Regions from separate parts of the Paracandidimonas lactea genome, predicted to be linked through region 3. Evidence: predicted binding sites of a transcription regulator. Region 3 holds the regulator's gene; each other region holds the start of a gene.

The links. Region 3 encodes LexA, which represses DNA repair genes until DNA is damaged. Its sites were predicted from a motif close to ACTGTATNNNNATACAGT; they were not measured.
Region 1: the regulator LexA is predicted to act here: its motif matches at 2,505-2,522, upstream of imuA (translesion DNA synthesis-associated protein ImuA).
Region 2: the regulator LexA is predicted to act here: its motif matches at 2,819-2,836, upstream of dinB (DNA polymerase IV).
Region 4: the regulator LexA is predicted to act here: its motif matches at 2,516-2,533, upstream of LOL23_RS05425 (PA0069 family radical SAM protein).

The regions. Positions count from the first base shown of each region.
Region 1 is NZ_JAJJOZ010000001.1:389,816-395,061, forward strand. Features, by position in the region: gene LOL23_RS01835 (error-prone DNA polymerase) at 1-170, opposite strand, end outside; gene LOL23_RS01840 (Y-family DNA polymerase) at 180-1,667, opposite strand; gene imuA (translesion DNA synthesis-associated protein ImuA) at 1,597-2,343, opposite strand; gene ypfH (esterase) at 2,735-3,499, shown strand; gene LOL23_RS01855 (carboxypeptidase-like regulatory domain-containing protein) at 3,510-3,947, opposite strand; gene LOL23_RS01860 (NRDE family protein) at 4,195-4,971, opposite strand; gene pbpG (D-alanyl-D-alanine endopeptidase) at 4,985-5,246, opposite strand, start outside.
Region 2 is NZ_JAJJOZ010000009.1:164,878-170,123, forward strand. Features, by position in the region: gene LOL23_RS15875 (amino acid ABC transporter permease) at 1-435, opposite strand, end outside; gene LOL23_RS15880 (transporter substrate-binding domain-containing protein) at 439-1,248, opposite strand; gene dinB (DNA polymerase IV) at 1,537-2,700, opposite strand; gene LOL23_RS15890 (CmpA/NrtA family ABC transporter substrate-binding protein) at 3,007-4,329, shown strand; gene ntrB (nitrate ABC transporter permease) at 4,343-5,173, shown strand; gene LOL23_RS15900 (ABC transporter ATP-binding protein) at 5,180-5,246, shown strand, end outside.
Region 3 is NZ_JAJJOZ010000001.1:711,830-717,075, forward strand. Features, by position in the region: gene uvrB (excinuclease ABC subunit UvrB) at 1-1,439, opposite strand, end outside; gene LOL23_RS03330 (amino acid aminotransferase) at 1,647-2,846, shown strand; gene lexA (transcriptional repressor LexA) at 2,962-3,618, shown strand; gene lon (endopeptidase La) at 3,828-5,246, opposite strand, start outside.
Region 4 is NZ_JAJJOZ010000002.1:319,181-324,426, forward strand. Features, by position in the region: gene LOL23_RS05415 (TonB-dependent receptor) at 1-1,267, shown strand, start outside; gene LOL23_RS05420 (MBL fold metallo-hydrolase) at 1,282-2,310, opposite strand; gene LOL23_RS05425 (PA0069 family radical SAM protein) at 2,548-3,627, shown strand; gene LOL23_RS05430 (DUF2061 domain-containing protein) at 3,774-3,992, shown strand; gene LOL23_RS05435 (YkgJ family cysteine cluster protein) at 4,036-4,314, shown strand; gene LOL23_RS05440 (pirin family protein) at 4,512-5,246, shown strand, end outside.

The sequences.
Region 1 (5,246 bases), 320 kb from region 3:
TAGGCGCGCACGACCCCGGCCAGCGAGCACTCATCGCACAGCGCCAGCGCCTGGTAGCCAAGCCTGGCCGCTTGTTCGACGAGTTGTGCGGGGCAGGAGGCGCCGCGCAGAAAAGAAAAATTGGACAGGCAATCCAGCTCGGCATAGCCGGACAGTGCGGTAGTGTGCATGGCAGCCCCTTAGCCGAACAGGCCGTGCAGAAACCAGCCCTGCGGCGGCTTGCCGCGCAGGCGGTAGACCCAATAGCGGGCGCCTTGGCTATCCTGGGCTACGAAGTAATCGCGTTGGGCATGGCCGGTACTGCTCCACCAGCCGCTTTCCATGCGCTCCGGGCCCAGAATCAGCCGTAATGGCGCGCCCTGGTGCATGGGGCGGTTATTGCGGGTATTGAGCGGCTCCGGAGGGTCCAGCAGCCAGCATGGCCGGGCATGTGTTGGCAATTGTGGTGGTGGGGCGATGGCAGCCCCTTCCAGGCCGCCATCGGGCTCGGTGCCCAGAGGCAGCCATAGGTTGGCCTGCTCAGGCCGGTAATCGGCAACAGGCACGCTGCGCCGCAGGCGCGCCGGGCCCAACCGGGCGCGCAACAGATCGAGCAGGCGGTGCTCTTGGCGCTGCCACTGGGCGGGTTCGGGCAGCAGGCTGGTATTAGCCGGGGGCCGTTCGGCTGGATGATGCGCGCTCAGTGCGATGCCCACGACGGGCGCGGGCAGGCTCAGCGTCTGGACTTGCTCGCGCAGCACTGCAGCAAAATCATCGGGCGCCCAGGCGTTTTCGGATAAACGCAGGGCGAAGCGGGTAGGTGGGCGCGCATGGCGGCCTTTTTCGTGGTCGAGCGTGAAATCCAACTGACCCACAGCCAGTTGCCGAGCCTGCAGCCAGCCGCAGAGCTGTTCGATGAGCCGTAGCGCAACGGCCAGCACACCGCCCGTGTGTTCGATATGCTCGACCAGGTCGTAACGTTGGCTGAAACAGGGTGGTGGTTCGAACCAGTCGAAACACTGCACAGAGAGACCGTAGGCGGCGTCAGCATCTCGCATGAGTGCCGGCGCGCTGCGCTGCTGCAAGGCAGCGCGAGGCAGGCCACGCAACTGGCCCAGTGTGCGGCAGCCTATGCCTTCAAGCCAGTCGGCATAGGGCTGCGCCGCAGGCAGGGCATGGGCTGGCAGGGTGTCGAGCAGGCGGGCCAGGCGCGTCATGGACAGCGCACGCCGCCCGGCGGGGTGCTGGCGGGACAGCAGCCAGGCGCCTAGAGCAGTGGGCGCCATGCCCAATTGGGCGCGCATGCCCAACCTGGCAAGTGTGGCGCGGACGCGGTGGCACAGTTGAACCGGCCCGCCGAAGAGGATAAGGCTGGCCCGCACCTCCATCAGTACGGCATGTTCGCGAAAGAACGTCACATTGGGCGTGTATTGCAGCATGCCCAGAGCCAGGGCGCGCAGATGGCGTTCGCGGGCCGAGGGGTCGTCAGGCGCGAGCTGGATGCCGGGGGCTAGGCTGCGCGCAGCCCCTGCACTCATGCCAGACGATACGCCCCGGGCCTGCGCAGCGGGTGTGCAGGTATGGATGCGGTCGCGCACCAGCACGGCTGCCGCTTGCTCAGCCGACCAGTTCGGAAAACTGACGTCCAGGCTGTGCGTGCAGAGGTAAAGACTGATCCAGAGCTGCATGATGGAGAACAGGGGCGGTGGAAGCCGCCCGCGCCGGATACAAGGCCAGTGAGATGGTGACGGCGCAGGCCGGCCCCGGCCGTTTCAGGATACGGATGTCCAGGCCGTGCGCGGCAGGGGCCAGCGCCAGGCGTAGAGGGGCTGCGCTGGCCTGCTCGGCCGCCGTGGGCGGGCGTGCCATGATGAACAGCGTGTCGCTTTGCCGGGCGGCCAGATGCAGCCGGCGCAGTGCGGCGGGGCGCAGGGGGCCCGCCCAGCAAAGCAGGGCGGCGCCGGCATTGTGGCGCAGGATCTGTTCGGCGGCCCAGAGTGTGTCGGCCATGCTGGCGGGCGTGATCCATATAATCTGGCGGCCTCCCAGCCCCCAGTTGGACCAACAGTGGAAATATGGTGTGCAAGGAGGGGCGAGCAGGTAAATACCCCGTTCGCCAGGCAGGCGGGCCAGGGCAGGCTGCAGCAGGGAAAGCTCACCCTGGCCCGGCCGGTCGGGGAGCAGTTCGACCAATGAGCCCAGAGGCCAGCCAGCGCTGGGCAATTGCTTGTCGAGTGCGCCAAAACCCGTGCTCACTGCCGCCCCAGGCGGGCGCGCCAACTGGCTGCCTCGCCACAAAGCGGGGTGGATGCGCTCGGGGTGCCGGAGTGCGGCCGGCGAATGAACAGGAGCGGTCTGGGCCATGGAAGCGAGACGTGAATCGTGGAATCGAAACAGATAAATCGTGGCAGATGGACAGGCAAAGCCGCGGCGAACGAAGACGGCAAGCGGGGCCGCATCAGATTGGCCGGCGCAGATGCGTCAGGGATTGTGGCAACTGAGCCAAGGTATCCGTCTTTCAAAAAACTGTATGAATACACAGTATAAAGCTTTATAAAAATTTTGCCCAACTGCACTGTGCTCATTCGACCGACTGCGCGCATTCGATACAGTCTATACAGGCGTGGTTGGCTCTATTTCCATCTTGGCTTGCCACTGCATTCGCCCGAAGAAGCCCCGGCGTGCAGGGCGCTTCAGCGTACAATTTCCTTATTGATTTCAGACTTGATTTAGCGTTTTCCGGAGGCGCCCACCCATGGGGATGTTTGAAAAGCCGGGGTTGCCGCAGCCCTACGTATTTGTGCCACGCAGCGGTAAGCCGCAGTTGTTGTTTGTGCTGCTGCACGGCGAAGACGCCACGCCGCGTCAGTTGTTTCCACTGGCCGACGCCATCAAGCAGGCCTTTCCTGCCTCAATGGTGGTATTGCCTTATGCCTTCGAAAACCGCGCCTGCCCGGGCGCGGGCCAAGTAGCGGATGCTTACTTCTGGGTCGATCCGGTAGAGCTGCACGCGGGCAATCAGGCCGAGCGCATGCAAAAAGCCGTGGCCTCGCTGATCGCTGAAGTGCGTGCCATCCAGCAGGCCTATGGCCTGAGCGGCCAGCAAACCGCGCTGGCCGGGTTCTCGCAGGGTGCCACATTGGCGCTTGAGGCCGTGCACGAACGCAATGATCTGGCTGGCCGTGTCCTGGCCTTTTCAGGTGCTTATACCCGTTTGCCCGAACACGTTCCGCCTGCCACAGTGCTGCATTTCTTTCATGGCGCGCAAGACGACGTGATATCTGTGCGTGAAATCGAAGCCAGCCTCAAACATTTGGGCGAGCTGCAAGCCGATGCGACGCTGGACATCGCATCGGGGGTGGGGCACACGCTCCACGAGGCACTGGTCAACCAGGCTGTGGTGCGGCTGCAAACCTGCGTGCCCCTGCGCAGTTGGGAAGCTGCCTTCGCTTCGCTGGACGAAGCCCAGCACCAAGAAGGCCAAAGCAGAAGCCCCGGCCCTGGTGACACCTTGCATTGACCAAGGCAGGCTACATGGGGCCGCTGGCGGGCAGTTTCCAGGTGAACTTGATATCGGTCGTGCCGCTTGCCTTGATCACCACTTTTTGCGACTGTGTCTGGCCCTCGTAGGTTGCAAAAACCTTGTAGCTGCCAGGCTGCAGGCGCGCCAGGAAATACGGGCCATCCGAGGTTACGTTCAGTACGGGCTGGTCCTGGATGTCGCGGATCACCACTTGCACATCCGCGGCATAGGGCGAACTGCTGCTGCCTTCGGCATGGGTGGCAAAAGTAAGCGCCAAGGCATATTGCGATTTGGCTTGCCTGAATGCCGTGGATTCATCCTGGCCAAAGCCGCCGGATACATAAACAATGCCGTTCTGGTTTTGCGTGGGCGGCAGTTGCGCCTGGGCGGCCCCCAAGGCAAGCAGGCTCGCCAACGCGGTAGCCGCAAAAGAGATGCGATTCATGGTGTGCTCCGTGCCCAATATGAAGGTGCTGGTTGATCAGACCTGGTTGGTTGGGCTGTTGTTGATTGTTCCGTGCCAGCTGGAAACGCAAAGGCTGGATGGAGTTCAGCATATCGTATGCCGCGTGTAGCGCGTGCCGGGCACTCCTGGACGAGTGTATGCCACTTGCTGCAAGTGCAAGCACGGGAGCCTCAAGGGCTGCGCCGCTATGCATCCTATGCCCGTACGGCCTGTAGCGGCGCCAGGCTCAGCCCACCAGCCTGAACGGCCAGTCGTGGCGCTGCACGGGGCGCCCCTGGGCATCGTAGCTGAGCTCACTCAACAAACCTTGCCCGCTCGCGCCAAGCGCGATCAGGGTCGAGCAGCGGGTACCGTAGTCGGGGCTGACGATAAAGGGGCTGCTGAGCAGGCGCTCGCGCTCCGGAGTCAGGCCCGTGTTCGGCAGCGCGTGCTCCTCGGCCTGGGTGGCATCCCGAAGCGCATCGAATGCCGGTGCCAGAGACGCCTCAAGGCCTTCGAGCGCAAAGGCGTCAAGCGCGCTGCGCAAGCGGCGCGCTTTGGGCCAGGGTGTATCCAGCAGATGATTGGACAGCACATAACGCCCCGGCGGCAGCACTACGGGGGCCGCCTGGCCCGCACGGTTGCTGAGATAGCAGGCTTGCTGCCTGTCGCCCACAATCAGATTGAAGCCGTTGTATGCCGTGCCGTCCGCATGCACCTGCCGCGCGTAGTCGAGCGGCGACTGCGCGCCCTCCAGGTAATCGCTGACGAGCCGCCCCCGCGAGGGCGCATGGGCCAGTGCATGGCCGGGCTCGCGGTAATTGGTGATCAGGGCGTAGCGGCCCGCGTGCGTAACCCCCAGCCAAGTGCCGCCACCCTGCAGATCAAGGCCAGCGATGATGTCGGGGCGTTGTGTCCAGGGTTGCGCGACGCTGCAGGGGCGGGCATGGAACTCATCGCGGTTGGCTGCGATGAACAGCGGCCAGCGCGCATGGGCGCCGAGGGCGAGATAGGCAATGCACATGGCGCCCCGTTGTCTACAGCATGGCGATGGCGTTGGAGTTTTCGACCAGGTTGCGCAGGCGCACCGCGTCGCCAATGCGCGAATAGCGTCCACTGGAGTTCAGCAGCACGATGGCCAGGTCGCGGTCGCCAATGCGTGTGAGCATGACCAGGCATTCGCCCGCTTCGTTGATGAAGCCGGTTTTGGAAATGCGGATGTCCCAGTTGTCGTTGCGAACCAGACGGTTGGTATTGTTGTAGACGAGCTGACGGCCTTTTCCCACCTGCAGCTCGTAG
Region 2 (5,246 bases), on a different contig from region 3:
CACCGCAAGCCTGAAGGCCTGCGGCAACACCACGTAGTGCAGGTTCTGCCAATAACTGAAGCCCAGGCTGTAGCCGGCATGCCACTGTCCGGTCGAAATACCCAGAATGGCGCCGCGCAGGCTCTCGGAGATATACGCGCCGGCGTTCAGGCTGAGTGCCAGAATGCCGGCCGTAAGCGGCGTGAACGAGATGCCGATGCTGGGCAGGCCGTAATACACAATGAAAACCTGCACCAGCAGCGGCGTGCCGCGCATCATGCTCACGTACACGCGCGCGGGGATTTGCGTCCATTTGCTGGGCACGATGCGGGCGACCGCCAGCAATATGCCCACCAGCAGGCCGCCCACCATAGCCGAAAATGCAAAGATCAATGTATAACCCGCCCCCTTGAGCAGCACAGGGGCGGCCAGCGTCAACAATTCTGACAGGTTCATTGATTATTCCGGCTTGCGTACTTTGCTGACGTCAATGCCGAACCATTTATTGGAGATCTTGGCGAATTCGCCATCGGCGAATGCATCTTCCAACGCTTTGTCGATGGCCTGTTTGAATGCCGGGTTCCCTTTGCGGAACGGGATGCCATTGAACTGCGGCTCGCCCACGACGGCGCCACCCTTGATGGGCACGTTTGAGGTCTTGACCAGATACGCCGTCATCAGCACATCATTGAGCGCGGCATCGACGCGCCCGTTAACCAGGTCGGACAGATACTCAGGTGCGCCGGGGTAGCTCTTTACCGTCACGCCTGGCTGCGACTTGGCCAAGGCCTCGTAGTTGCTGCCCTGCGAAACGCCGAGTGTCTTGCCCTTCAGGTCGGCAAAGCTTTTGTAGCCGCTGTCGTCCTTGGCGCGCAGAATCAGCTGCGGGCTGGACGCCACATAAGGGATGGAAAAATCAAAGGCGCGCTCCCGCTCGGGCGTTATGCCCACTTGGTTGACGATCACATCGAACTTGCCCGAACCCAGGCCGGCAAGGATAGCGCTCCATTCGGTCTTGACAAACTGGGCCTTCACACCCAAGCGGCGCGCAATCATGTCAGCCACGTCGATGTCGAAACCCTCGAGTTGACCGGTTTTGGCATTCACATAATTGAAGGGCGGGTACGTGCCCTCCACCCCCACAATCAAGCTGCCGCGCGATTTCACCGTATCGAGCAGGTCGGCGGCCTGCGCCACGCCACCCGCCAGCAACGAACCGGCCACCGCACCCGCCGCCAGCAGGCTGCGCACAAAGGTAGAAAATTTCATGAGATCTTCCAGTCTGGAAACAAGGAGCCGGGCAGACGCCCGGGCCTGGCAGCGTCACTGCACTCAGTGTGCATCGCGCGGCCGTTATATGGATGCTAGCAAGCAATTGATTTTTTTATAACTACAGGTTGATTAGTATCTTATGCCTGGCGCTTATTTGATCATGCGCCACACATTGAATCCCGCCCGCTGGCCGCCTGACAAGCAAGGATGCGGATTCGGCGGCCGTTGCGGCTGCAGCAATTGGCGGGCCTGGCGTTGGCAAACCCTTTCTTAATGCTGACCTTCCTAATACAGGCTGAGCTGGACGGGCGCCGGGTGGCCGGGATCATCCTGCGTCAGGCCGCTGGCACGCACACCGAACAACCGAATGCGGCGATCCAGTACCACGCGCTTGAGGCACTGGCCCGCGGCGCGATGGATGGCCTGGGCATCGCGCACGGGCACCGGCAGCGTGAGATCGCGGGTGACGGTGCGGAAATCGTCGAAGCGCAGCTTGATGCCCACCGTACAGGCCCCATAGCCTTTGCGCGCAAGGTCACCCTCCAGCTGTTCACACAGGCGCAGGAATATGGCTGACAACTCGGCCCTGTCATGGCGCACGTGCAGATCACGCTCGAACGTGGTTTCACGGCTGATGGACTTGGGCTCGGAATACGTGCGCACCGGGCGCTCATCAATGCCATGGGCAACGTCCACCAGCCAGCGTGCGTAGCTAAGGCCAAAGTGCTGTTGCAGCCAGTCGGGCTGCGCCTGCGCCAGGTCGGCAATCGTATGCACGCCCAAAGCCTTGAGCCGCGCGGTGGCCTTGGGGCCGATGCCATTCACCTTGCCCACGTCCAAAGGCCAGATCCGCCGCTCCAGATCACCCGGACCGATGATGGTGATGCCATCCGGCTTGTCCAGTTCGGACGCCAGCTTGGACAGCAGTTTATTGGGCGATATACCAATCGAACACGACAGGCCCGTGGCCTCGCGCACAGCATCCTTGAGGCGCTGCGCGAGCGGCAGCGAGGCCTCAGGGTGATCGGTCAGGTCTATATAGATTTCGTCGATGCCGCGATCCTCGATGGCGGGCGCTATGCCCGCTACCGCCGCCTTGAACAGGCGCGAATAGTGGCGATACGTAGTGAAGTCGGTCGGCAGCAGGACGGCCTGGGGCGCCAACTGGGCCGCCTTCATCATGCCCATGGCCGAGAACACACCAAGCGCGCGCGCCTCATAGGTTGAAGTGGTGACAACGCCTCGGCCCGTATAGTGCCGCAGCACCGAGAATTCGCGCGTGCCATCGGGCAATATGCGTGGCTGATGCCGCGCGCCGCCGCCGATCACCACCGGGATTCCGCGCAGCTCGGGGTAGCGCAGCAGTTCCACCGACGCATAGAACGCATCCATATCCAGGTGCGCAATGCGGCGCGCCTCGGGTGCTTGCGGTATGGCGTCCTCGTTCATGGGTTCATACGGCGGTGGTGCCAAGCCTGGCACACCGCATCGGCGTTGGGAATCCGGCTTGTGATTGGGGTTGCGGCACATGGCCGCAGGCAGGTGGCGGCCCGCCTGCGCAACTGCGCCTGTATACATGCACAGCATTATAAGTCGCCCCCATGTGCCACACCACGCTCCACAAATGGCACGACTTTGGCGCATGGATGGGTCGCACCTCTACTACGGCGCACCATTGCGGCGCCCGCAGGGGCCATCCAGGCGAAGCATAGTTGGCACAGCTTTTGCGTTATCCATCCTGGAAACTTAGCAAGGATGGACGAAATGAATCGCAAAGATACGCCAGACGCTTGCGCGGCACCCGCCATAACGGCGTCTCACACTGGCCACGGCCACAACGCCAGCCGTCGCAAGCTGCTGCGCGGTGCGGCGCAACTGGCTAGCGGCGCCGGGCTGATGTCATTGCTGGACCCTTGGACCCGTGCTGCCGTCTGGGCGGCGGGCAGCGACGCGCCTGAGCAGACCACGGTGAAGATCGGCTTCATCCCCCTTACCGACTGCGCATCAGTGGTAATGGCCTCACTCAAGGGCTTCGACAAGAAGCATGGGGTCACAATCGTGCCGTCCAAGGAAGCCTCCTGGGCCGCCGTGCGCGAGAAGCTGACCAACGGCGACCTGGATTTCTCTCATGCGCTGTACGGCATGATCTACGGCACGCACCTCGGTCTGGCGGGCACGCAAAAGGATATGGCGGTCTTGATGAGCCTGAATCAGAACGGGCAGGCCATTTCATTGTCCAATCGATTGCACGAGGCGGGCGTCACCGATGGCGCGACCCTGCGCAAGCGCATGACGGCGGCTCCGCGCGCCTACACCTTTGCGCATACCTTTCCCACCGGTACACACGCCATGTGGCTGTACTACTGGCTCGCTGCCCATGACATCGATCCGGCCACTACGCGCAACGTCACAATCCCGCCGCCGCAAATGGTTGCCAACATACGCATCGGCAACATGGATGGCTTCTGTGTAGGCGAGCCCTGGAATGCGCGCGCCATCCGCGACAAGCTCGGCTTCACCACCACTACCTCGCAGGACATCTGGGCGGATCACCCCGAGAAAGTGCTGGCCACACGCGCCGAGTTCGTCGACCACAACCCCAACACGGCCCGGGCCGTCACTGCGGCGATCCTGGAGGCCAGCCGCTGGATCGACAGCTCGCCAGGGAATGTGCGCGAAACCGCCCGTGCCATTGCCGCCAAGGCCTACGTGAATACCGATGCCAGCTTGATAGAAGGACGCATGCTGGGGGAATACGAGAATGGCCTGGGAAAGAAATGGAAAGACGCACATGCCATGCGTTTTTACGGCGAGGGCGCGGTCAACTTTCCGTATCTGAGCGACGGCATGTGGTTTCTCACGCAACACAAGCGCTGGGGCCTGCTCACGGCGCACCCTGATTATGCGGGTGTCGCCAGGCAGATCAACCGCCTCGATCTGTACCGAGACGCAGCCAATGCATCCGGCACTATGCTGCCGGCCGGCGAAATGCGGTCCAGCGTGCTGATGGATGGGTCGAGGTGGGATGGCAACGACCCGGTCGCTTATGCCGACCACTTCAAGATCAAGACACGTTGAGGAGGTATAGATCATGGATTCCGTCGACATCAAAGCATATGCCCCTCCGCGTCGTGGCCGACTGAGCGACTTGCTCGAACGCATGGCCGCAGCGTGCGCCGGGCCGGTTATCGGCCTGGCCCTGTTTGCACTGGCCTGGAAGCTGGTGGCGATCACGATCGATGACATTCCACCCCCTGAAACCACACTCGCCGCAGCGGTTGAACTGTTCCGGGATCCGTTCTACGACAACGGCCCCAACGACGTAGGCATAGGCTGGAACCTGCTGGCATCACTGGGCCGCGTGGCGCTCGGCTTCCTGCTGGCCGCCGCCGTCGGCATCCCGGCAGGTTTTGCAATCGGCCGTGTGCACGTGCTGGACCGTATCTGCGCCCCCGTGATCAGCCTGCTGCGCCCGGTGTCGCCGCTGGCCTGGCTGCCACTCGGCCTGCTGCTGTTCAAGGCCGCTGACCCAGCAGCCATCTGGGCCATCTTCGTCTGCGCCATCTGGCCTATGGTCATCAACACCGCCGACGGCGTACGCCAAGTGCCGCGCGACTACCTGAACGTGGCGCGGGTGCTGGACCTGAGCGAATGGAAAATCTTAACGCGCATCCTGCTGCCCGCCACGCTGCCCAGCATGATGACCGGCGTGCGACTGTCCATCAGCACGGCATGGCTGGTGATCGTGGCCGCCGAGATGCTCACAGGCGGCACCGGCCTCGGGTTCTGGCTGTGGGACGAATGGAACAACCTGAATGTGCAGAACATCCTGATCGCCATCCTCATCATCGGTGCCGTCGGCATGGCGCTGGACACTCTGCTGCTTGCCCTGGCACGCCGCCTGGATCATCGCGAGGCCTGAGACATCATGGAAAAATTCGTTCGCATCGAGTCGTTGCACCAACGCTTTTCAACACGCAGCGGCACCTATGAGG
Region 3 (5,246 bases):
CCGTTCTCTGAGAGGTAATCCGTGAGGTCTTCGGCCATGCGCTTGGTAAGCGTGGTGACCAGCACCCGATCACCTGCCTGAACACGCAGCCTGATCTCGCCCAGGAGGTCGTCCACCTGCGTCTGCGCCGGCCGCACTTCGACTTCGGGATCGACCAGGCCGGTGGGCCGCACCACCTGCTCCACCACATTGTCGGTGTGCTCCTTTTCATAGGCGGCCGGTGTCGCGGAGACAAATATACATTGACGCATCCGATGCTCGAATTCTTCAAGCTGCAGCGGCCGGTTATCCATGGCCGAAGGCAGGCGGAACCCAAATTGCACCAGTGTGGATTTGCGCGAACGGTCGCCCCGGTACATGGCGCTCAACTGCCCCATGGTGACATGGCTTTCATCGATAAACATCAGGGCATTGGCGGGCAGATAGTCGATCAGCGTGGGCGGCGGCTCGCCCGGCGCCGCACCCGACAAATGCCGCGAATAGTTTTCGATGCCCTTACAAAAGCCCAACTCCTGCAGCATCTCGAGATCAAAACGGGTGCGCTGCTCCAGGCGCTGGGCCTCGACCAACTTGTTGTCGGCCACCAACTGGGCAAGGCGCTCGCGCAGTTCCTGTTTGATCGTTTCGATCGCCCGCAGTACGGTTTCGCGCGGGGTCACATAATGCGAACTAGGGAACACAGTAAAGCGGGGCACGGCGTGCCGCACCTTGCCGGTAAGGGGATCGAACATATCCAGCGATTCGATTTCGTCGTCGAACATGGTGATGCGCAGCGCCAACTCGGCATGTTCTGCGGGGAATACGTCGACGACCTCGCCACGGGCACGAAAATGCCCGCGGGCAAACTCTACATCGTTGCGCTCGTATTGCATGGCAACCAGCCTGCCCAGGAGTTCCTGGCGGGGGATGCGGTCGCCCGTGCGCAAGGTAAGCACCATGGCGTGGTAGTCGCCCGGATTGCCGATTCCGTATATGCAGGACACCGTGCCGACGATCACCGTGTCCGGCCGTTCCAGCAGACTTTTGGTGGCAGACAGCCGCATCTGCTCGATATGCTCGTTGATGGACGAGTCTTTCTCGATGAACAAATCACGCGTCGGGACGTAGGCCTCGGGCTGGTAATAATCGTAGTACGACACGAAGTATTCCACTGCGTTGCGCGGGAAGAACTCGCGCATCTCGGCATACAACTGCGCGGCCAGCGTCTTGTTGGGTGCCAGCACGAGCGCCGGACGCCCGCAGCGCGCAATCACATTGGCCATGGTATAGGTCTTGCCAGAACCCGTGACGCCCAGCAACGTCTGATACATCAGGCCATCGTTGAGCCCCTCGACCAGAGCATCAATCGCGCCCGGCTGATCGCCCGCGGGCGGATAGGGTTGGTACAGCTTGAAAGGGCTGTCCGGGTATTCGATGAAACCGGGTGCGGGTGCGTTCATGCCTGAACCTGTAACACTGGACACTGTAAGGGTAAACCCCTTATTATCACATTATTGAAAAAAATTACTTCAAGCTTGCGCAGCAAGGGCTGGCGCGCCGCTCGATGCTTCACCGGCGGCAGCATGGCTCGCGCATTGTGCAGATAAACAACCCGGCTTCGGCCGGCCCGCATTGCCTCTCTCCCACTCTCAGCCCACATCCAAGCCATGACAACCCTTTTCGATTCCGTCGAACTCGCACCGCGCGACCCGATTCTCGGCCTCAACGAACAATATAACGCCGACACCCGTTCCAACAAGGTGAACCTCGGCGTTGGCGTGTACTACGATGACGAAGGCCGTATCCCCCTGCTGGCCGCGGTACGCAAGGCAGAAGAAGCCCGCGTCGCCGCCCATGCAGCGCGCGGCTACCTGCCCATCGAAGGCATCCCTGGCTACAACACCGGCGCACAAACATTGCTGCTGGGCAAGGATTCTCCCCTGCTGTCGTCCGGCCGCGTCCTGACAGCCCAGAGCCTGGGGGGCACCGGCGCACTCAAGATCGGCGCCGATTTCCTCAAGCGCCTGCTGCCCGCTTCCAAGGTCGTGATCAGCAACCCCAGTTGGGAAAACCACCGCGCGCTGTTCGAGGCCGCTGGTTTCACTGTCGAAACCTACCCCTACTACAACGCGGCCACCCACGGTCTGGATTTCGACGGCATGCTGGCCGCCCTGCGCGCACTGCCCGCGAAAACCATTGTTGTGCTCCATGCGTGCTGCCATAACCCCACCGGTGTCGATCCCACCTTCGCTCAGTGGGAACAAATCGCCGATGTCGTGCGTGAACACAATCTGGTTCCCTTCCTCGATATCGCCTACCAGGGCTTCGGCGACGGCCTGGAAGAAGACGCCGCCGTGGTTCGTATGTTCGCTCAGCGCGATGTCACCATGCTGGTCAGTTCTTCGTTCTCCAAGTCCTTTTCGCTATACGGCGAACGCGTCGGCGCCCTCACGCTCATCTGCTCCTCACGCGAAGAGTCCGTCCGCGTGCTCAGCCAGCTCAAGCGCGTCATCCGCACCAACTACTCCAACCCGCCCACCCATGGCGGCATGGTAGTGTCGTCGGTGCTGAATACGCCTGAGCTCTTTGCCTCATGGACACAAGAACTGGCCGGCATGCGCGACCGTATCCGCACCATGCGTGCGCAACTGGTCGAAAAACTCAAGGCCAACGGTGTGCAGCAAGACTTCAGCTTCGTGCTAGCCCAGCGTGGCATGTTCTCGTACTCCGGTCTCACGTCGCAGCAGGTCGACCGACTGCGCGACGAACACGGCGTATACGCTGTGGCCAGCGGCCGCATCTGCGTCGCCGCGCTCAACAGCCGCAACATCGACTACGTCGCCAAGTCCATCGCGGCAGTGCTGTAAGCACAACCGTTGCTCGCCGTGGCCGCGCCATCCGCGCCGGCCACGGCGCAGCCTTGATCTTTTCCCCGAATTGCTGCAGAATCCCTACCTGTATATAAATACAGTCAGGGTAGTCATGGCCATCAAACTCACCGCTCGCCAGCAGCAGATCCTCGATCTCATCCGCAGCGAAATCTCCCGTACCGGCTTCCCTCCTACCCGGGCCGAAATCGCCCGCGCGCTCGGCTTCAGGTCCGCCAATGCGGCCGAAGACCACCTCAAGGCTCTGGCCCGCAAGGGTGCCATCGAGCTCACCGCAGGCGCCTCCCGCGGCATTCGCCTGCTGGGCCTGGCTGGTGCCTCCCACCCAGCCGTCGCACCCGAGGCGCTGCCCGGTGCGGGGCAACTGCTCATTCCCATCGTTGGCCGCGTAGCCGCCGGCAACCCCATTCTTGCGGCGGAGCACGTCGAACGCGAAGTCGGCATCGAGCCCGCCCTGTTCACCCAAACGCCCGATTACCTCCTGCGCGTGCGCGGCGCCAGCATGCGCGACGTCGGCATCCTCGACGGCGACCTGCTCGCCGTGCGCAAGGCCCCCGAAGCTCGCAATGGCCAAATCGTCGTCGCACGCATCGGCGACGACGTCACCGTCAAGCGCTTTTCCCGCTCCGGCCAGCGCATCGAACTCCTACCCGAAAACCCCGATTTCCAACCGATTATCGTCACCCCCGACGACGACTTCACCCTCGAAGGCATCGCAGTAGGCCTGATTCGCAGTACACCTTTGCATTAAGGCCTGGGCACCACGCCGCAATACGACGGCGAGCACAAACACACCTTTCACTGTCGCTATCGTCGGCACATCAAACACAAACAAAAAAGGCTGCGCTTGTTCAGTACAGAGCCCAGCCTTTTTTGTTTAACCGCTCGGTTTACCAGACCAACGCGTGGCGTCAGCGCGGCAACCGGGACATACGTACCTCCCGGTTGCCGGCAACTGCATCAATGACGCAGGCCGTCGGCGTTGTCGCCCGATCCAGGCTTGGCGGTGGCCACCGCTTCGGCGGCCAGGCGCGCAACCTCTTCGTCTGACAGGGGCGTGGGCATGTTCTGCAACGCCACTTCGAGCACGCGGTCGATCCAGCGTACAGGGATGATCTCAAGGTGGTTCTTGACGTTATCCGGGATCTCGGCGAGATCCTTCACGTTTTCTTCCGGGATCATCACTGTCTTGATGCCACCGCGGTGCGCAGCCAGCAGCTTTTCCTTCAGGCCGCCAATACCCAGTACTTCACCGCGCAGGGTGATCTCGCCGGTCATGGCCACATCGGCCCGCACGGGTATGCCGGTAAGCGCGGACACCATGGCGGTGGTGATGGCGATACCCGCCGAAGGGCCGTCTTTAGGTGTGGCGCCCTCGGGGAAGTGCACGTGCAAGTCGCGCTTTTCGAATGCCGTGTTGGGGATGCCCCACTTCTGCGCACGCGCACGTACCACCGTGCGGGCCGCCTCGACGGACTCTTTCATGACATCGCCCAGCGAGCCGGTGCGCAGCACGACACCCTTACCGGGCATATCGGCAACTTCGATGGTGAGCAGATCGCCGCCAACCTCCGTCCAGGCCAGGCCTGTTACCTGACCGATCTTGTTTTCTTTCTCGGCATGACCGAAGCTGTAGCGACGCACGCCCAGAAAGTCGTTGAGGTTCTCAGCGGTCACCACCACTTGCTCGGCAACCTGCGCCGGCGCCGCCTTGGGCCCCTTGCCCGCGGCAACATTTTTGCCCAACTGCTGCTTGACAACCTTGCGGCAGATTTTGCTGATCTCGCGTTCGAGCGCGCGCACCCCCGCTTCGCGGGTGTAATAACGCACGATGTCGCGGATGGCCGGTTCCTGGATCTCGAGCTCGCCTTCCAGTACGCCGTTGTTCTTCATGAGCTTGGGCAGCAGGTGGTCAAAAGCGATATGAACCTTCTCGTCTTCGGTATAACCCGAGAGGCGAATAACCTCCATGCGGTCCAGCAGGGCCGGCGGAATGTTCAGCGTGTTGCTGGTTGCCACGAACATGACATCGGACAGGTCGAAGTCGACCTCGATGTAGTGATCCTGAAAGGTGTGGTTCTGTTCGGGATCAAGCACCTCAAGCAGGGCCGACGAGGGATCGCCGCGGAAATCCGCACCGATCTTGTCGATTTCGTCGAGCAGGAACAGCGGATTGCGCACTGCAACCTTGGACATGTTCTGCAGTATCTTGCCCGGCATGGAACCGATATAGGTGCGGCGGTGGCCACGGATCTCGGCCTCATCGCGCACGCCGCCCAGCGCCATGCGCACGAACTTGCGGTTTGTGGCACGGGCAATAGACTGGCCCAGCGACGTCTTGCCAACGCCCGGAGGGCCAACCAGACACAAAATAGGCGC
Region 4 (5,246 bases), on a different contig from region 3:
GACAGCGCGTGTGAAGTCGTTCACGGCGACCTTCACACACCGCTTCAACGACAACTGGTCTTTGCGCAACGGCCTGCGCTATTACCACTACACCCTGATCCGCGATAACACGCTGCCGCAAAGCGTCAACGAAGCCCGGCGCACTGTCACGCTAACGCGCTCCAATGTTCGCCGCGCGGAGCACGGCTGGTCCAACCAGACCGAACTGATGCAGAAGGCCGATTTCGCGGGCATGAAGCATCAGATCCTGTACGGCATGGAAATCGGCCAGCAGAACAAGGATGCGCGCGTGTGGTCCGCCGGTTCTGTGGCCACGGTGTCGCTGTTCAACCCCGTGCTGCCCAATCAGCCCGCAGGCGTGAGCGGGCGCATGTCGGCCGACAACCTGGGCACGTTCAACACGCTGGCCTTTTACACACAAGACCTGATCACGCTCAATGACCAGTGGAAGGCACTGGTTGGCTTGCGCCACGACCGTTACGAACAGCAGACCAATGATCGCCTGCCGGGGCGCAATGACCTCTCGCGTACCGACACGGCCTGGAGCCCGCGCGCGGGCCTGGTATGGCAGCCAGATGATGCGCAATCGTACTATCTGTCGTGGAGCCGTTCATTCCAGCCTTCGGGCGAGGCGTTCTCGGTGGCCGCCAACAATGCCGACCTGGGGCCCGAAACCACCACCAACACCGAAGTGGGCGCCAAGTATGACTTCTGGGGCGGCCGCGCAAGCGCAACCGTGTCGCTGTTCCGGCTGGAGCGCAAAGACATCAAGACCACTGACCCGGCCAACCCCACCCGGCTGGTGCCGATCGGCAAGCAACGCACCGATGGCCTGGAGCTGACCTTCTCGGGCGACCTGACCCGGGGTTGGAAAGTGCTGGCCGGCTATGCCTACCTGGATGCCCGCGTCATCGATTCGATCGGACGTGATGCCGGGCAGGATATCGAAGGCAAGCGCGCCACGCTGACACCGCGGCACAGTGGCAACCTGTGGTTGACCAAAGATTTTGCAAACGGTTTTGGCGCGGGCGGCGGCGTGAACCTGATCGGTGCGCGCTTCGCAAACCCAGGCAACACTGTGACGCTGCCGGGCTACATAACTGCCGATATTGCCGGCTGGTATCGCAACAAAAACGTCGAGGTGCAGCTCAACCTGAACAATGTCTTCGACACCGGCTACTACGTATCGGGCCATGGCACTAGCCCCAACCTGAATCTGCCTGGCGCGCCGCGCAACGTCATGCTGACGCTGCGCTATCGGATGTAAGGGGTAAGCGCGGCTTACCTGGAAACATCGCCAGTTCTATCGAAGGGCGCGTATTCGATAGGCACCCACGCATAGCCCTGCTGCTCTTTGCGTAAATGGCCCAGGCCTGGAAAGGGCAGGTGGGCGCCCGCCACCATCCAGCCTTGCGACGCGGCTTCCCTGAAGACCCGCGTGCGCGTGGTGATGGCGCTGGCCTGATTGGTGTCGAACTCTATCGATACCTCGGGGTGTCGAAACTGTACCGCATGCGCGTGCACAATGTCGCCCCAGATCAGCAGGGTCGCACCTTCCGATTGCAGCAGGTACGAGGTGTGACCCGGTGTGTGGCCATGTGTGGCCACGGCGTTCAGCCCTGGCACAACTTCGCCGCCGTCGAAGGTCTTGAATTTGCCCGCATCCACATAGGGTGCCACCGCTTTGCGCGCCATGTCGAAATACACGCGGGCGTCTTGCGGCGCGGCGGCAGCCACTTCAGGGCTCAACCAGTAGTCGCTGTCCGCGTTTGGCGCCCACATCGTGGCGTTGGGGTAGGCCGCAGCGCCGTCAGCGTTGATGGCGCCGCACACGTGATCGGGATGCAGGTGTGTCAGCACCACGTCGCTGATATCGCTAGGTTGGTATCCCGCAGCCTGGATGTTCTCGCCGATATGCCCAAGTGTGGCGCCAAGGCAGGACGAGGCGCCGGTATCGATCAGGATCAGCCTGTTACCTGTTTGCACGAGGTAACCATTGACGGCGGTTTGCACGCCGCCGTCATCCCGGCGCTGGAACATGCGTGCGATCAGCGTCTGGATGTCTTTCGTCTGTAAGCCATGCAGCATGGCCGGATTGACGCCAATGTAGCCATCATAAAGCGCGGTGACTGTAACGGCGCCGACTTGTTGCCGGTAGTAGCCGGGTACCTGCGTGGCGTGCGGCGCGCCGACTGACGTGGGTGCGGCGGGCGGGGTGGCTGCGGTGGCCAGAGGGGCGGTGGTACAGGCAATGCCCAGTGCGGCATGCGGCAGGATGGAGCGCAGTATGCGGCGCAGGGATGACATCATGGCGGTCTCCGGGGGATAGTGAACGCGAACACTGTATCAGGGGCTGCCGCATCATGGGAACCATTGCCGCACGAATCAGCCCTGGGCAGGGGTGGTTGCGCGGCGCGCTCATACCTGCATGAGAGGCCAGGCGCGAACCATGCCCGCAGGGGGATGAGCAGTCGCTGCCGGTTGGGTGATCGTGGTGTGGGCGCCTTTCATATATACTGTTTATTTGATCAGTATTTGGTGGCCATTATGAACCTGGCGCCGCTCAAGGGCCGAGGCAGCCTCAGTAATCGGTCCTCGCGATTCGACACCCATACCCGCGAAGCCGTGGACGACGGCTGGCCCGTTGAACCCGACGACAGCAGCGGCGCGCCGGGCCGTCCGCCCACTACGGTCACCAGCGAACTGGCGCGCGGCATCATCTCGCACAACGACTCCCCCGATATCCCCTTCGATCAGTCGGTCAACGTCTATCGGGGCTGCGAGCACGGCTGCATTTATTGTTATGCACGGCCCAGCCACGCCTATCTGAATCTTTCGCCGGGGCTGGATTTCGAAACCAAGTTGTTCGCCAAAACCAATGCGGCCCAGGTTCTGCGCGCATCGCTCTCCCGGCCCGCCTACCAGCCGCAGGTGATTGCCATGGGCACCAATACCGACCCATACCAACCCATCGAGCGGCGCTTGCGCCTGACGGCTGAGGTGCTCGATGTGCTCGAGGCTTTCGGTCATCCATTCACCATCACCACCAAATCGGCCGCAGTGACACGCGATCTTGATTTGCTTGCGCGGATGGCGCGGCGCAGGCTAGTACGTGTGTTCATGTCCATTGGCACGCTGGACAGGCATATCGCCCGTACCCTCGAGCCGCGCGCCAGTACGCCCATGGCGCGCATGGAGGCCGTGCGCGCCCTGAGTCAGGCGGGTGTGCCCACGGGGGTGTTGGTCTCGCCCCTCATCCCCGCCTTGAGCGACCACGATCTCGAAACTATTGTCTCGCTGGCTGGGCAGGCGGGGGCGCTTGATGCGCATTACACCGTGCTGCGGCTGCCGCGCGAAGTGGCCGGCCTGTTCGAAGAGTGGCTGCAGGCGCACTATCCACTCAAAGCAGCGCACGTCATGAACCTCTTGCGCGAGATGCGGGGAGGCAAAGTCTACGATGCCAACTTTGCTACACGCATGCGCGGCACGGGCATTTACGCCGACCTGCTGCGTCAGCGTTTTCGCCGCGCCTGCGCCCGCGCGGGGCTGAACGAGCGCCGCATTGATCTCGACCTCAGCCAGTTCCATCGCCCGGCGCCCGCCAGCCCCCAGCTGGATTTGTTCTGATTGTGCAGGCGCGGCTGCGTCGGCGTGGCGCCCTGCCCGGGCAGCAGCATAGGTTTCCCCTATTAGCGCCATGAAGATTAATCATTATCCTGTATTATTGGTAATAGCTATCATTTACTTATAGCTAATAAAGACCGGATATTGTCATGATGCTACTCGCCCAGAAAACCAGCCAGGTCGCCCTTCATATGTCGGTCGCGTTCGTCGTCATGTATGTGTTCACCGGCTCGATGGCCATGGGCGGCGTGGCAGCCGTGGTTGAGCCTGTCTGCAATGTATTGCTGCTGCCCTTGCATGATCGACTCTGGGGCAGGGTGCGCGCGCGCTACAAGCACAGCGCCTATACTACCCCTGCTGTCGGGTGATCACTTTGGGCATCCTGTTGGTGCTCACGTCCTACCACGCCTTATGAACTGCCGCCCTAACTGCGCCGCGTGCTGCATTGCGCCGTCGATATCCAGCCCCATCCCCGGCATGCCCCAGGGCAAGCCGGCCGGGGTTCGCTGCGTGCAGCTCGACGAGGCCAACCGGTGCCGGCTGTTCGGCAGCCCTTTACGGCCCGCCGTTTGTGGCTCGCTGCAGCCTGCGCTCGAGATGTGCGGCAGCAGCACCGAACATGCCTTGCGGTGGCTGGGATGGATGGAGGCGCAAACGTCGCCCGTCGCGCCGTCGAATCAGGCAGCGTAGGCCGTCCGGCAATAGCTGGCAGCGAGAGGCGCGTGTTTCCGAACGCGCTGCGCGCTTCGATTCTTCAACGCAAACGCGTTATCCTTGCCGGTATGGCGTCGGTCGAGGGCCTTGTCACGGGCTGTCAGGCCAGCGATTGTTATTGATCGTCCGGCCTGCCCGGCCATCTGCCGTTCTTTATCTCAAGGAGCTGCATCATGATTGAAATCGTCATCGATACCCGTAAGCATGATCTGGGCGGCGGGTTTGAGGTGGGGCGGGTGTTGCCGTTCCGGCAGCGGCGCATGGTGGGGCCGTTCATCTTCTTTGACCGCATGGGGCCACAAGCCCTCGCAGGGCCGGTGCCGGGCAAGCTTGACGTGCGGCCGCATCCGCATATTGGGCTGTCGACAGTCACCTATCTTTTTTCGGGCAGCATGACGCACCGCGACAGCCTGGGTGTAGAGCAAGTCATAGAACCGGGGGCGCTCAATTGGATGACGGCCGGTGCGGGTATCAGCCATTCCGAGCGCTTCGATCCGATGCGCGAGCAAGGCGGGCAGTTTGACGGCATACAGGCCTGGGTAGCCGTGCCTGAAACACATGAAGAAGACGCGGCGGCGTTCGATCATTATGGGGCGGGCGAACTTCCCATCCTGGAAGAAGACGGCTTGCGTATGCGGCTGATCGCGGGCAACGCCTTCGGGGTGGCCAGTCCGGCCAAAGTGCATTCGCCATTGTTTTATCTAGATGCGGAAGTGGCGGCGGGCGCGCGCGTGGCCTTGCCCGACGGGCATGCGGAGCGTGCGGTGTATGTGGCCCAGGGCGGGATCGAGGTAGCAGGGCAGCGTTATCTGCCTGGACAGATGGTCGTATTTGGCCCGGGTGATGTTCCCTGTATCAAGGCGGTGCAGGCATCGCGCCTGATGCTGCTGGGTGGCGAGCCGCTGGGC